2 regions of the Psychrobacillus sp. FSL K6-1464 genome follow, and region 2 is predicted to be linked to the other one. Evidence: riboswitches for the same ligand, from Rfam matches in the RefSeq annotation. Region 2 holds a riboswitch; the other holds the start of a gene.
What was found. A riboswitch is a leader RNA that binds a small molecule or an ion and turns the genes downstream of it on or off. The one in region 2 is predicted to bind preQ1.
Positions count from the first base shown of each region.

Region 1: it holds a riboswitch for preQ1, as region 2 does, so the genes downstream of both, queF (preQ(1) synthase) here and MKX39_RS15050 (QueT transporter family protein) in region 2, are expected to answer to the same signal.

Region 1 covers NZ_JBBOOP010000001.1:289,180-296,907, reverse strand. The annotation lists gene MKX39_RS01510 (hypothetical protein) at 19-642, opposite strand; gene MKX39_RS01505 (TcaA NTF2-like domain-containing protein) at 734-931, opposite strand; gene MKX39_RS01500 (VUT family protein) at 1,013-1,552, opposite strand; gene queC (7-cyano-7-deazaguanine synthase QueC) at 1,549-2,220, opposite strand; gene queF (preQ(1) synthase) at 2,363-2,863, opposite strand; PreQ1 riboswitch class I at 2,994-3,040, opposite strand; gene MKX39_RS01485 ((deoxy)nucleoside triphosphate pyrophosphohydrolase) at 3,652-4,050, shown strand; gene MKX39_RS01480 (DEAD/DEAH box helicase) at 4,084-6,972, shown strand; gene MKX39_RS01475 (hypothetical protein) at 7,362-7,553, opposite strand.
Region 2 covers NZ_JBBOOP010000001.1:2,945,444-2,953,171, forward strand. The annotation lists gene MKX39_RS15005 (IS110 family transposase) at 1-715, opposite strand, end outside; gene MKX39_RS15010 (hypothetical protein) at 1,189-1,380, shown strand; gene MKX39_RS15015 (hypothetical protein) at 2,162-2,386, shown strand; gene MKX39_RS15020 (hypothetical protein) at 2,489-2,749, shown strand; gene MKX39_RS15025 (hypothetical protein) at 3,226-3,573, shown strand; gene MKX39_RS15030 (hypothetical protein) at 3,711-3,890, shown strand; gene MKX39_RS15035 (hypothetical protein) at 3,967-4,176, shown strand; gene MKX39_RS15040 (DUF3006 domain-containing protein) at 4,404-4,649, opposite strand; gene MKX39_RS15045 (MBL fold metallo-hydrolase) at 4,636-5,838, opposite strand; PreQ1 riboswitch class I at 5,953-5,997, shown strand; gene MKX39_RS15050 (QueT transporter family protein) at 6,005-6,487, shown strand; gene MKX39_RS15055 (glycine betaine ABC transporter substrate-binding protein) at 6,529-7,422, opposite strand; gene MKX39_RS15060 (ABC transporter permease) at 7,427-7,728, opposite strand, start outside.

The sequences.
Region 1 (7,728 bases), 2.7 Mb from region 2:
AGCAAATTCTAAGTTTACTTATTGTTTAATAGTGATTAGTGTGCGAGCATTAATTTCACTTAGCGCTACATCTACGTCATCTTCAAAGGATTCAATATCTAAAGCCATCTTAGTAGTGATTTCTTTTATGTGGATCGGGTCAATTAGTTTTGTTTCCTCAGATTCCCAAAACAACTTTTTGTAGCCTTCCACCGCTGTTAAATCTGTTTTACCATCTTTAGAAATCATATTATTTAACTGTGTGTCTAATCGATCTTGTGCAAGTTCATTATTCACTTCTACTTTTTCCTGAGACTGAGCATAGTCGTTATTCATCTTACGAAGGAGAGTTTTTTCAATTTCAATAAAGTTTTTACGCTCAATTGCATCAGCCACCGTCATTTTGACTCCGGAAACCTCTACTAAAGTTGTAGCGTTAGATTCTACAATGGATTTTTTGATTTGTTTTCTGCGATCCATCAAATCTTTTATGGATTGTATACTTTCTTTCGCTTCCTTTTCAAACTCCTCAACGGTCTTAAATCCACGAATATTCTCTTTCGGTTTTTTAGAGGCTGCGAAAGTTGTCTCATTAATCTTTTTTAAAATGCGCGCATCCAATGTTTTTAACTCACGTAAAGCTTTTGTTATAGAAATCTCCATCGGCATTTCTCTCCTCAGTTGTCAATTATGGTAATTATTAGTCTACTGGAGATTACTAGGGTATTCAAGTAATTACCTTGTTACAACCATATCATTCGTAAATGTCTATATTCGTAATTTGATAATAACCCGAACTATTGATTACTACCGTGTATACTTTATTCCGATTGTAATACGTGTATTCACCAGCTGCATTTATAAAATCAAATTCCTCGTTAGTAGAAACTAGTGCATAATCATCATACATCTCTACACCAGTAACAGTATTATTAGTGAAGTCAAAGGTCATCCCCTACATAATCTGTAAAATCATAAATAGCCTTCCAAGTCTATTGGAAGGCTAAATTATAATATTTTAATTTTTATATAATCATTCAGAAAGAAGACGTTTTTCCTTCATTACATAAACCCGACTCAAAATAAGCGCTCCGATTGTCTGAATAACGGTTTTCACGATAATTTGCCCTACAATAGCGGCTGGCACGGCTTCCCATGGAAGAATATTTGCTCCCAGAGGACTCAAGCCTATTATGACAAAAATGACTGAATCCAGGAATCCACCAACAATCCCACTATAGAATACACGCCAAGCCATTGGTAGTTTCAATCTTGTATATATCTCTGTATCTGCTGTTTCAGCAACAACAAATGAAATTGCCGATGCAAATACAATTAATAATGTATCTCCCAACATAAATGACACTAATGCTGATAATGCTAAAGCTATGAAAATGAATAAGTACGTCTTTGCTCTACCATATTTGTTTTGTACAAGATCTCTAAAAATGAAGGTAGCACCGACGAACAATGTTCCCATAGGGACGATAAACATCCCGAACTGTAAAGGTGCAAAAGCTGCTGTTACGACATTAGCAATCACAATCGATACTAAATAAAATAAAATTCTCATAATGTTACTCCTTCAATAGATTTAGAAGTTAAATAATCTTCTAATCCTTTATTTCTCAGCTTACATGCTGGGCATTCCCCACAGCCATCTGCTATTACACCGTTATAACAAGTCAACGTTTTCTCTCTAACAAATTCGAGCGCTCCAAGCTGATCTGCAAGTTCCCATGTTTGTGCCTTGTCCAACCACATGAGTGGTGTATCGATCACAAAAGTAGTATCCATAGAAAGATTTAATGTGACGTTTAAGGATTTCACGAAAATATCACGACAATCTGGATAGCCACTAAAATCAGTTTCACACACTCCAGTTACGATATGCTTTGCACCTACCTGGCTCGCTAAGACCCCAGCAAAAGATAAAAAGAGCAGATTTCGACCAGGTACAAAAGTCGACGGCAATCCCCCATCTTCCCCGTCCTCTACCTTTATGTCATCTCGTGTCAAAGCATTCGGTGCCAACTGATTTAAAAGCGACATATCCAGAATGTGATGCTTTACACCAAGCTCCTTAGCTATTTCCTTTGCACATTCGATTTCAAGACTATGTCTTTGCCCATAATCAAAAGTCACTGCCTCAATCTCTTTAAAACGTTCTTTTGCCCAAAACAGACAGGTCGTGCTATCCTGTCCTCCACTAAACACAATAATTGCCTTTTCCTGCTTCACCCGTTTAAACTCCCTTATATCGACAAAACAGCACCATAAGGAAGAATGCTGTCATCTTCTGAATTTTTTAGATTGTCTATCTCTAGCGCCTAGCCCCTAGTTTCAGGATTTTAGCACTTCTGCCTTACATATGATTATTCCATTAACGATTATCAATTTTCTCTGGATATAAATCATGGTTCATCAAACGAAAATCTGCTATTTCTACATATTTCGTTCCAGGTCTTCCATAATTACACCAGGGATCAATAGAAATACCTCCACGTGGAGTGAATTTACCCCATACTTCGATATATCTTGGATCTAGCAATTCGATTAAATCGTTCATGATGATGTTCACACAGTCCTCATGGAAATCCCCGTGATTCCTGAAACTAAATAAATATAATTTTAACGATTTACTTTCTACAATTTTTTTATCCGGTATATACGAGATGTACATCGTTGCAAAATCCGGCTGATTGGTAATTGGGCACAAACTTGTGAATTCTGGGCAGTTAAACTTCACAAAATAATCCCGAGTAGAATGTAAATTATCTACCGACTCCAATACCTCAGGTGCATAATCAAATGAATATTTTGTACCTTGGTTCCCTAACAGTGTTAAATCCTTCAAACCTTCATCATGACTTCTTCCAGACATAATAAAAAAACCTCCTATAAAAAATGTTTCCCAACACTTTCAAAAGAGGCTTCACAGACCAATCTATACAAACAAAAGGATAAAAACAAAAAAGCCACGTCCAAATTATATGGACATGGCGAATAGTCATGTATCCATAGTTTTTTATAGAGGGTATAAGCTATGAACCTCTCCCGGTCAAGTACGGGTATGCAATCATAATATAGAATATTGACCAAGACGTCAAATAGGAATTCTAGTCAAATGAATATCCAAATCTCCAATTAAGAGATTCAAAACTTTTTTATAATATCATGCATAAATTTGAACTAGATTGCCTATATTGATAATAGAATACGAGATTAAAGGAGGAACAGAGATGAAACATCCATTAAGCTTACCCGAACAATTACCTGAAACAACAGAAGAGCTATTAAAGCTTATATTACAAACTATCTTAGCCTAGGAGAGATTTAGATTATCAAAGAGACTCAGAAACATAGAAAAGTAGATACCTCTACTATGTGGAGTATCTACTTTTTGTTATATGTATTCTCGACTAGTCCGATAAATTCTCCATTGCCTTCACCGTATATCTCTCCATACTATATCCACTTAACATTTTCTCCAATCAGCTTTAAATACCACCCCATTCATTTCATAAATGTTCCCCCTCTATTAGTACCCATATAGAAACCACAGTTAGATATATAACAATCAGTAAATTCCAATCATTTAAAGTTTCTTGCTGATCATTACTTTAAAATCAGCTATGATATAGGTATAAACTGAAATTAGGGTGATACATAATGAAAAAATTAGTCCATGTAGTTGGGGCAATTATTGAAAATGAGAAAAGCGAAATATTTTGTGCGTTAAGAAGTCCCATTATGTCACTTCCCGATCTTTGGGAGTTCCCGGGTGGTAAGATTGAAGCTGAAGAAACACCCGAGCAGGCTTTACAACGAGAAATTACAGAAGAATTTAATTGTACAATTGTGGTTGGTCAAAAAGTAGAAGATACGACTTATGAATATGAAAAATTTATCGTCAGACTCGAAACTTATAAAGCGAAATTATTAAATGGTACTCCAATTGCAACGGAGCATGCCGACACAAGATGGGTTACTCGGGAAAATTTACATACACTGAACTTTGCTGCTGCTGATATTCCAGCAGTTGAAAAAATAGCGAATGAAAGTATGTAATTTGGAAAATTTGAATGAAAAGAAGTGGTCAAGTTGGATCAACTAATTCGCAAAATGAAAAATTCCTTACATAAAGGCTTTATTGATAAAAGTAATCCCGTTTCAGGACAGTTTAAGCCTAAGCTGCTATCAAATAAAGCACATGAAAATGTTTTATCCACACTTCTTCAAGAGATGAAAACGTGCCAAACCTTCACTTTTTCCGTAGCTTTTATTACTGAGGGTGGTTTAGCAACTTTAAAAACTATGCTATTAGACTTGCAGCTAAAAGGGATCAAAGGCCGCATTATGACATCTACTTTTTTAAATTTCAATCAACCTAAAATGTTTAAAGAATTATTAAAACTAGACAATGTCGAAGTCCGTCTGACTGGCGTGAAAGGCTTCCACTCTAAAGGTTATATATTCGAACATAAAGACTATTATTCTTTAATAGTAGGAAGCTCAAATCTAACGGATAGCGCTTTAAAAGCTAACTATGAATGGAATATCTATTTAACTTCTTTGGAAGATGGAGAAATCATCCACCACTTTAAAAATCAGTTTGAAGAAGCATGGAATGAAGCCATCCCTCTAACTGTAGATTGGATTAACAGCTACAATCTGAATTATGAACAACAGCCCTTCGTTAATCAGGCAACCTCCAACGTATTTGAAGTGAACGCAGAATATCTCACAAACCAATTGGCCGATAGTCTTGCTATTCAACCAAATAAAATGCAAAATGATGCGCTGAAACAATTAAAAACTCTTCGTGAAACCGGTGCTAAAAAAGGATTAATTATCTCAGCGACTGGGACAGGAAAAACATATCTATCTGCTTTTGATGTTCGTCACTTTGCCCCTAAAAAGATGCTCTTCGTTGTTCATAGAGAACAAATTTTAAAGAAGGCACTTCAAGACTACCGAAAAATATTAGGGGGTCAAGAAGATGATTTCGGAATACTTTCAGGTAATTCAAAAGACACAAATGCAAAATACTTATTTGCAACAGTTCAAACACTCTCTTCAGAACGGCATTTACAGCAGTTCGAAAAAGATGAATTCGACTATATACTAATAGACGAAGTACATCGTGCGGGTGCAGATTCCTACCTGAATATTATTAATTATTTTGAGCCTAATTTCTTACTTGGAATGACAGCGACTCCTGAACGTACGGACAGCTTTAACATCTTTGAGCTCTTTGATTACAATATAGCTTATGAAATTCGGCTACAGGCCGCTCTTGAAGAGGAAATGCTTTGTCCATTTCATTACTTTGGTGTGATAGATTATGAGAGGAATGGAGAAATAATTGATGACACATCTACCTTGCAACAACTTGTATCGCAAGAGCGTGTTCATCATATTCTCGAAAAAGTTAACTACTATGGCTATTCAGGAAAGCGGGTACGAGGATTAATTTTCTGTAGCTCTAAGCAAGAATCACATGCCCTTTCAGAAGTGTTAAATGCCCAAGGCTTAAAAACTATTGCCCTTACAGGTGATAATTCACAACCTGAAAGAGAAGATGCAATTCGTAAATTAGAACAATACCAACTAGATTATATTTTAACCGTAGATATCTTTAATGAGGGTATTGATATTCCGTTTTTAAACCAAATCATCATGCTACGCCAAACACAGTCAAGTATAATTTTTATTCAACAACTGGGACGTGGACTACGCAAGCATAATGAAAAAGAGTATGTAACTATTATTGATTTCATCGGCAACTATAAAAATAACTATTTAATCCCTATTGCTCTTTCAGGTGACCAATCCATGAATAAGGATAATGTCCGCCGTAGAACGGTTAATACTGACTATATCCAAGGTGTTTCAACAATAAACTTTGAAGAGATTGCTAAGAAACGTATTTTTGATGCAATCGATAATAAAAAGTTAAAATTGTACAATATGGAGTTTCTCACTACTCCGTACAAAGAGTTAAAAAATCGATTGGGAAGAATACCTCTCCTGATTGATTTCATTAAAAATAATTCGATTGATCCTGAAGTAATCTTTGTAAAAAAGAAAAACTACTTTGACTTTTTAGTAAGTATGAATGAACCTGTTGCAAATATAAATGATTATGAACAAGCGATATTAACCATGTTTTCTCAAGAGCTTATAAACGGCAAAAGAATTCACGAAGTATTACTAGTACAAAATCTAATTTACAATAGTGAATTAGCTCAAACCGATTATATAAAACTACTAAGTGATTATGGAACTTATAGTAATAAAGAAACCATTTATTCTGTAGAAAATTTATTATCTTTAAAATTTTTCGTTACAACTGCTCAGAAAAATTATGGGTCAGAACCAATTGTAATTTTAGATAACGGAAAATATAAGCTAAATAGTAAGCTACAGAAAAGTTTAGAAAACGAGGAGTTCAGGAAATTATTACAGGATATAATTATATGTAGTTTTGAAAAAAATAAAAAATATAATAAACAGACGCCTTTAACAATATATGAGAAGTATTCAAGAAAAGACGTATGTAGACTTTTAAATTGGAGTAGTAATGAAGAAGGTACCTTAAACGGTGGAAGAGTGAAAATGAACACCTGTCCTATCTTTGTAAACTATCATAAGACTGACGAAGATAATTTAGAAGTAAAATATATGGATGAGTTCTTATCAACAGACATTTTCAAATGGTGTTCAACAAAAAACAGAAAAGTTACAGCTAAAGATATTGCTCCTATTGTAAACTCTTCTGCAGCAGATATAACTGTTCATTTGTTTGTAAAAAAACATAATGGTGAGGGAAAAGATTTCTATTACCTTGGTGAAGTTACTGTAGATTCAAATAGCGCAGAAAACGATACACTAATAGACCAAGGTAAAATCTACAATGTAGCTACTATGAACATGATTCTTGAACAACCAGTACAATACGATATTTATCATTATTTAGTGGAAGAATAATAAGAATTTAAAAGAGTATCTTCAATGAAGTTTTTACTGTAAAAATACTTTTTTCATTAAGTAAGAAAAGTTTTAGGCGTAATTCGTAATATTTCCCGGGAAATCGACAATTTCCATGTAAATAAACAGCATAAGAAAGCAATTCAAGAGAAGAATAATTTTAAGGGAATGAAAACTTTCCTTATACAGTTAATGTAGAGCATATAAACTCTCTAACATCTCTTCTACGAAATGTATTTTCCCTGCACGTTACTGGATCATCATATAAACTTGTATGTATTTTTCTCCATGCCGCTCCATGTAAAATGAATGAATGAATAACAAAAAACGCCCAATGGGCGTTTTTTATCTAACATTGTTCAAGTAAGAAAATTGCACAACTTTTTAGTCTAACGATTATTTTTATTACCTGTTAAATTCTTTGCAGCATTTTTAGTTGCATCAACAGTGTTCATTGCAACATTTTCTGTAGCCTCTAAAGCATTATGCGCTGTTTCAAATGCAGATCCTGCTGTGTTTTTGATGCTCTTTGCGACACTTTTGTTATTTCTTTGATCTTGATTATTTTCATGATTAGTCATAATTTCACCTCCTAAACACAGGGTTAGGATGTGTATTATTTGGTAAATTATTCGGACTACATCTCACTTAGAAACCAAAACACACCATTTCTATATACCTTCTCGAACCAGTTCTTGCTGATTTTTAATCGTTTAATTGGTCTAATAACCCAATTAAACCATTGATAATTAGTCG
Region 2 (7,728 bases):
TAGCCACCTCTTCGTTTAATAGCTCAATCCGCTCAGTTAGAAATTCTATATGGACCAGAATGGTTTTTAACATGAGACGTTGATGTGGATTGATATACCCTCGAAGAGCTAGTTCTAGTTCACTCTTTTTCTTCTTCATTGATCGGCGGGCAAAGCTAGCTAATTTCTCAGGATCATTTTCGCCATCGGCGATAGCACGAAGCATATCAAGCGATGAAACACCCATGATGTCGGAGACAACGGAACCGAGTTTGATATTCGCTCCTTCTAAAACCTTTTGAATCCGATTATGTTGTCTCGCACGCTCTTCAATAATACTTCGACGGTATCGAACTAACTCTCGCAATTCCCGCTGATTTCGGTCTGGAATAAAACTTGCTTTAAGTAGACCATGACGAAGAAGTTTGGCAATCCATTCGGCATCCTTTACATCGGTCTTACGACCTGGTACTGCTTTCATATGTTGAGCGTTCACTACTAAAAACTCAATGCTCTCGGCTTCTAGCAAGTTAACAATAGGCTTCCAAAATACACCTGTACTTTCCATTGCTACGTGAGTACAACCATGCTCCTTAATCCAGTCAATTAACTGTAATAGAAATACAGTTTTAGTGGAAAACGTTTGAATCTCCTTTCCTTTTGGCGTAATAATACAAGCAGTAATGGAATCCTTATGGACATCCATCCCACAAGCACGTTCAATGATTACTTCCATTGTAATCATCCTTTCTACGGCAAATAGTATTGGAGGCTGGTGCAATAACCAGAGTAGGATTAATCTCCCATGAGTGCTTCCCGTAAGGGAGCGACAGTCTGTGATGCACCGTGGTCGTTGGAGTCAGACTAACGGATGGGCTCTATGGCACCATAGTTCATCGACCTTCCTCTCCCAGCCGTAGTATCCTATACCCAGGTTTTCACATTTTCATTCTCTGTGGTGTAGCGCTGATTTTGCGCTACATGGATGGCTAACGGGTGCTTTAGCAGAACAAGAGGCTGCCTTTAGAGGTGGCTTTTTCTTATTGAACTAAAGCAGCATTTAGTTGAATAAGCCAAATGGACTCTTACTTATTATAAATGTTTAATGGGAAATTTATATAAAATTGGAACATCTATTTGTTTCGAACGTATTAAAGTAAAGTTGCAGTTTAGTTGAACAATGATAAACAACTACAAAGGAGTGAGAATATGACTTATGCATCTGCATACATAGGATTGTTTTTAATGCCTATCCTTTGCATTATATTTTGTTTGAATTTGGTTTCTATATTGAAAAAGGTAAAACACGAAGAAAAAACTACGGTTCATACTGTTTGGCTTACAATATCATTTACGCTTATTATGTGGAGCATCGCATGGCTAGTAGCAGGCACTTATTAAGCTAACGGGTGCTTTACTTCAAGAAGGAGTAAAGCCTTTTTTCTTATTGAACTAAATGGGTAGCTAAGTTGAAGAAGGAGTTCTGAAGACGACTGGTGAAATAACCAATGAGTATATTCAGGAGAAGAGTATTTTGATTGGGGTGAGTTATATAATTATTAGAAAGATTGTTTCTGCGGTAATGGCTTGTTTGTTGGTTATGTTCATCTATTTCCTCGTAGAACAAACTGGTTTTGTAATCATAATAGGTATGTATCTATTTCCGATTCTTTTGATTTATGGGGTACCAGCATCTATTCTCTCTGATTTCGTTACAAAAAAACTAAGAGGATTTCTTAGAAGAAGTTTTGCGTTATTAATGCACTTATTCCTAGCCGCTTTGTTTATTATGATTCCAATCTTATTTTCAGAATGGGAAAGGGAATTGTTACTTTCTGACATCAGTAGTTTATTTTATAACTTTTATTTTATTACCTCTCTTCTTTCTTCATTTCTGTTCTACTGTTTTGATGAGTTTCTTAGGTCTAAAAGAGCTAAAGCTCTGTGTGAAAAGATTGGTGATATGAGAATTTAGGGGAGTTGTATTATCTTGTTCAACTAACAGGTGCTTTACTTCAAGAAGGAGTAAAGCCTTTTTTTCTTATTGAACTAAAGTACGCAGTTTAGTTTAATAAGAAAGTATATATGGCAGGCTCTTTGTAGGAGTAGCTGTAGTTTGAAACCAATAGAAAATTCAATCGTATATTATATTAAATTTTGATATTTTGAGGGAGATGTGGAGATGGGGGATATAATTTTAGGATTTATTTTAATTATTCCATTGTATGGGGTATTAATTTGGAGTTATTTCTACCCAAAAGAAAGTTTATTATGGGGAAAACGGTGGATGTACAAAGAAGAACCCGAAATATCGGATGGTGCAATTCGTTATATAAAATTTGCATCCTTAATCAGCGTTATAGGAATGACGTTAGTTTTTATTATTTTAATACTTACACAAAATTAGAAGGCGGTTTCTCAACAGAGAACATAGTCTTGTCTTTATTCAACTAACGGGTGCTTTACTTCAAGAAGGAGAAATAGAGATAGAAAACTGGGGGGAGAAAAATTGGAAGAAAACGATAGAGGCACTTTATATTTTAATATGTCCATTGGTACTCTAGGACTTCTCATTATTGTAGTAGGATTATATAAATATGTTGAAACCGTCGGTGGGGATTCTTCATATGCATTGTTAGGTTTTCCTTTAACAATGATTTACTTAAATTATCTTGAAGGGAAAGCTGGTATAAGTAAAAAAGTATTATGGATTAAATCTATCATAGCGATTTCCTTACTGTTTATAATTTACATCTTCTTATTCAACTAACGGGTGCTTTACTTCAAGAAGGAGTAAAGCCTTTTTTCCTTATTGAACTTAACGCCGCAGTTTCGTTGAAGAGTAATTTACCTAACTGTGGAAAGGAGTAATGGATATTTAATATGGATACTGATTCTCTTATTCCGTTTATAATTATTTGGGGATTACCTGCTTTTATGGTTGTTAGAAGTTATTTTAAAATGAATACTGATGATAAAAAATCAGCAATCAATGGTTTTAGGTCATGCCGTTCTATTTTAACAATTGGGTTTATTGTAATGGGTACTTTCTTTGCACATTTAGGGTCTTTATTCGCCATTAGGATAATGGAGTAAATTGGAATTGTTTTATTTGCTTTCGGAGGATTCTTATCAGCAATAAAGCTGTGGAATAAGGATAAAATCAAAAGTGTGATTATATTGGTTTTAATAGCTTTTCCTTTGTGGTACTTATTGAACTAAAAGGGCGGGGAGACGAAAAATAATATGATAGAGTTATGTACATGTGATGTAACATATGATTTAAGGGTAGAAGCAGACATCGGTGCTGATGCTATATGGTGCAATAAATGTCTATGTAACTTTGAAATTACATATGTTCCGATTTCAAATAAATTAAGGTCAGAATTAGCAGAATGGATATCGAAATATGGTGAGTGGATTGATTGGGCTAATGATGGAATAGTTCCTAATGGTATTGAACTTGAAGAGGTACATAATAAACAAGGATTAAAGCTAACAGAAAAAGTAAAGAAGGAACTTGAAGGAAAATATAAAGTTTCTTTTAAGCCTTCTACATTCGCAAAAAGACATGAAAATAAGAAACTGTACTAACGGGTGCTTTACTTCAAGAAGGAGTAAAGCTTTTTTCTTATTGAATTAACGAAGCGGGTTAGTTGAAGAAGAAAATCCTTTAAAAAGATTGTAGGTTTCAAGAGTTCGAATATACTGTAAATAAAGGAGAGATAAATATGATTTGGTTAATAGTTCTTATTATTCTTTTTGTTATTATCACCTTTGCTTTATTAGTTGACAGAAGAAATAATAAAATTAGTAACAATAATCAGAATCCGATTAATTCAAATGCAAAACCAGGAGAAAGTTCCAACATCTATTTGATGGGAGATAATAGACATAAAAGTGGAGAATAACTCGCAAAATTTACCGTGTTTGTGAAGTAATGTACCTTAACTTTAGTTAAACAAGGCCATCTTAAGGGGGGAAATAGTGACTAAAAGGCAATTTAAATCGTGGTTCTCATTTATGTTTGTAATAATAATCGTGCTAATTGCAAAAAGTTTATGGAAGAACGAAGAGGTTTATTGGGGCGAAATTGTTACTGTAATTATAGCTGGTCTTATAGGAGGAATAATAGGGATAGCTGGGATATTAATAATAAAGATTTTTAAGAAGTTATTGGAAAAACAGGGACTTTAGCAGAACAGAAATATTAGGAGCTAGTCGTAAGTGTTATACAACTAACAGGTGCTTTAGTAAAAAAGGACAGCAATATAAAATGTGCTTGAGAAACATATCCCAACTCATTTTTGAGTACATTTTAAATCACCCTTTATCTTTTAACATAACCTGCAAAAAAAGAGTTGCCGAAGCAACTCTTTGATCTTAAACTACAGCAAGTCAATTATAATATTGTCAAACTCCAGTCAGCTTCTTTCTTTTAGCTGTTCCAGTAATCGACGAACCTTTTCCTTCTGATTAGTTGTTTCTTCCACAAGAGGTTCGATTTCATACTTATCTTCTATTGATGAAATGTTCACTATGTCCCCTTGTTTTAGTTTAACTTTTATATCAGAACAGAGAATTTGAAGGATTTCTGTTTCATTTGGAGTTTTTAAAAAAACTGCATAATCTCCTTCAAAACGATCGAGCGTATATTTATTCGAATTCACTCACAATCTCTCCTTTGTTATTTAATAATATAGCTGCATCCCCATCATTTCTCCACATTTGCGTAGTAGTCCATTTCAAATAGCCAGCGCCCTCTTTTGCTTTGGGTCCACTTGTGACGTATATTGTTTTCCCTGCTTGCAAGCTAATGTTCGGAAAATTAAATGTTTGATTACCAGCTACGGAAACTAAATGCCATTCTTCTAAATTAACAGCTGACTCACCGGAGTTGGTAATTCCTACTATTTCGCCTCTAAGGTCTTTACTAGAAATATTAATACCTATGGCTTCCGTATTAGCAATTTCAGTTGGCCCAACATTACCATTTGTTATTACGTTATAATCTACTCCATCTGTTTCCACTACTATATTACCAACTATTGCTGTGGCATATAATTGTGAACTTATCCGCTCCAGTCTTGACTTCACCTCTGCATTTGGATGACCATAGGAATTATCTTTTCCATAACTTAAAATGGTAACCTCTGGATTTACTGCTTCTATAAAATCTTGCGAGCTACTAGTGTCCGAACCATGATGTCCTGCTTTCAAAACGGTTGCTTTAACATTCGTCTCTTCTAGTATGTCTTTCTCTACCCTGATATCTGCATCTCCCATCAATAAAAAGGAAGTTTCTCCGTAAGATAATTTTAATACTATAGATGCTTCATTATTATCAGCTGATTCGTCTCCCATATGTATGACAGAGATATCTAACTCCTCATCTAGAGGAATTGTATCGCCAGTTTTTGGCACGATGAATGGTATATTTTTGTCTAATATAAGCTGTAACATTTCCTCATACGTTTGAGATGTATGTGTTTTTCCAGAGTCCACGAAATTTTTTATAGATATAGAATTCAACACGGAATGTAGGCCTCCGATATGATCGGCATCTGGATGGGTTGCCACAACATAATCGAGCTTCTCAACCCCGTGTTTTCGTAGATAATTTACTACATCTTTTCCAGCATCTTTTGTCCCCCCATCTACTAACAAATTTTTTCCGTTTGGCGATTGTACTAATATTGAATCCCCTTGCCCTACATTTATAAAATGAACCTTCATTTTGTCTCCAGGTTCCACTGGCACTTGTGATGCTTGTATTGTTTTATCTGGTTGCTGATTTAATGTACAGCCACTAAGCAAAATGGCTATACATAGACTTACTAAAAATGTGATCTTTCTCATATAAAACCTTCCTTTTCGTACTTTGCATGATTCTACCATAGGACACTAAGATTCATATATTAAAGATTTCCTTGACAGTTGATAGCTATTCGCATAGAATAACTGTTTGTGAAAACTAACGTGGTTCGAGAACCTCCCACGGAAAAAAACTAAGGAGAAATGAATAATGAAAACAAAGACTATAGCAGTAACTGGTGTTATTGCCGCTCTTTATGTCGCGGTATCTCTACTAGTGGCTCCTTTTGCATTTGGTGCAGTACAGTTTCGTATTGCGGAGATGTTCAATCACTTAATCGTATTTAATAAAAAATACTTTTTTGGTATTGTATTAGGAGTATTTATAACAAATATGTTCTCTCCAATGGCCGCTTATGACCTAACATTTGGAGTAGCACATTCCATCATTACGTTATCGCTAACGATTTTGGCGACTAAATATGTAAAAGGAAACATAGCACGCATGGTTATTAATACAGTGCTCTTTACATTTACCATGTGTATTATCGCATTTGAACTAATGCTTGCGCTAGATTTCCCATTCTTCTATACATGGTTAACCGTTGCAGCTGGTGAGTTCACCGTATTAGCTGTCGGTATTCCGATTATTATCGCTTTAGATAAACGATTGAATTTTAAGACGCTAATCTAAATAACTTCACCCGATTCTAGAAAACTAGAACCGGGTGTTTTTTATTTTTCTATTAATCCTTTTTCCACTAAAAAGTCGTGTGCTACATCTTCGGGTTTATCTCCATCAATGTCAACTCTCGCATTCATCTTCAACATATCCTCTTCGGATATTTTACCCGCTAACTCGTTTAGCACGTCCTCAAGCTCTGGAAACTTTTCTAAAGCATCCATACGTACGACAGGAGCTGCATCATATTTAGGGAAAAATCCTAAATCATCCGTTGTCGTTTGCAAGTCAAATCGTTCGATACGTCCATCAGTCGTAAAGGCAGGTATAACATCGACGTCTCCGTTTTTCAATGCTTCATACATAACATTAGGATCTAGACTTTGCGTTTCAGAAAATACAAATGGATATGTATTTATTAAATCATCAAAGCCGTCTCCTTTTCTTTCATAAAATGCATGAGGGGCCCCAAATACCATACCACCAGTTTTAGAAGCTTCTACCAATTCAGAGTAAGTTTCTGCATTGTACTCATTATCTTTTGTATAAGCTAGTGTATACGTATTTTCAAATCCAAGTGGACTTAACCAAGTAGCCTCAAACTTTTCCTCATAGCCTTTCCTTACTTTTTCTAATACACTATCTGAGCTTTCTCCTACTTCAGATTCTTCTTTTAAAACATCCTTTAAACCTGTGCCAGTGTACTCAACATAAAGATCAATATCACCTTTTTCCAAAGCGGGAGTCATAATTGCCACTTCTCCTAGACCTTCCTTATATTCCACATCAATATCTGTTTTTTCCTCAATATATTGGCCTAAAATTTGTGGGAGTATAAATTGTTCCGTCCACGGCTTCCCACTAATTACTAATGCTTCATCTGAATTCGAACAAGCACTTAAAAGCATCACTCCTGCAATTCCTACTAATCCTATTATCTTTTTCATCTCTTCATCCTCCAGTTTTCATTCCTTTTGGTGTAGCTTTTTTCTCAATCCATTTCAATAGCAGATCAAACAGAATTGCTAGTAATGCAACTGGTAATGCCCCTGCTAATACGAGCGAATTATTGTATGATTGCAATCCACGGTAAATTACGTCTCCCAACCCACCTGCTCCAACAAATGTTGCCAAGGTAGCAATACCTACAGTTAGAACTGTAGCCGTTCGAATACCCGCCATTATAAATGGCAAAGCAAGCGGAAATTCAATTTGCCAGAGCAACTGACCTTTCGTCATACCCATTCCTCTTC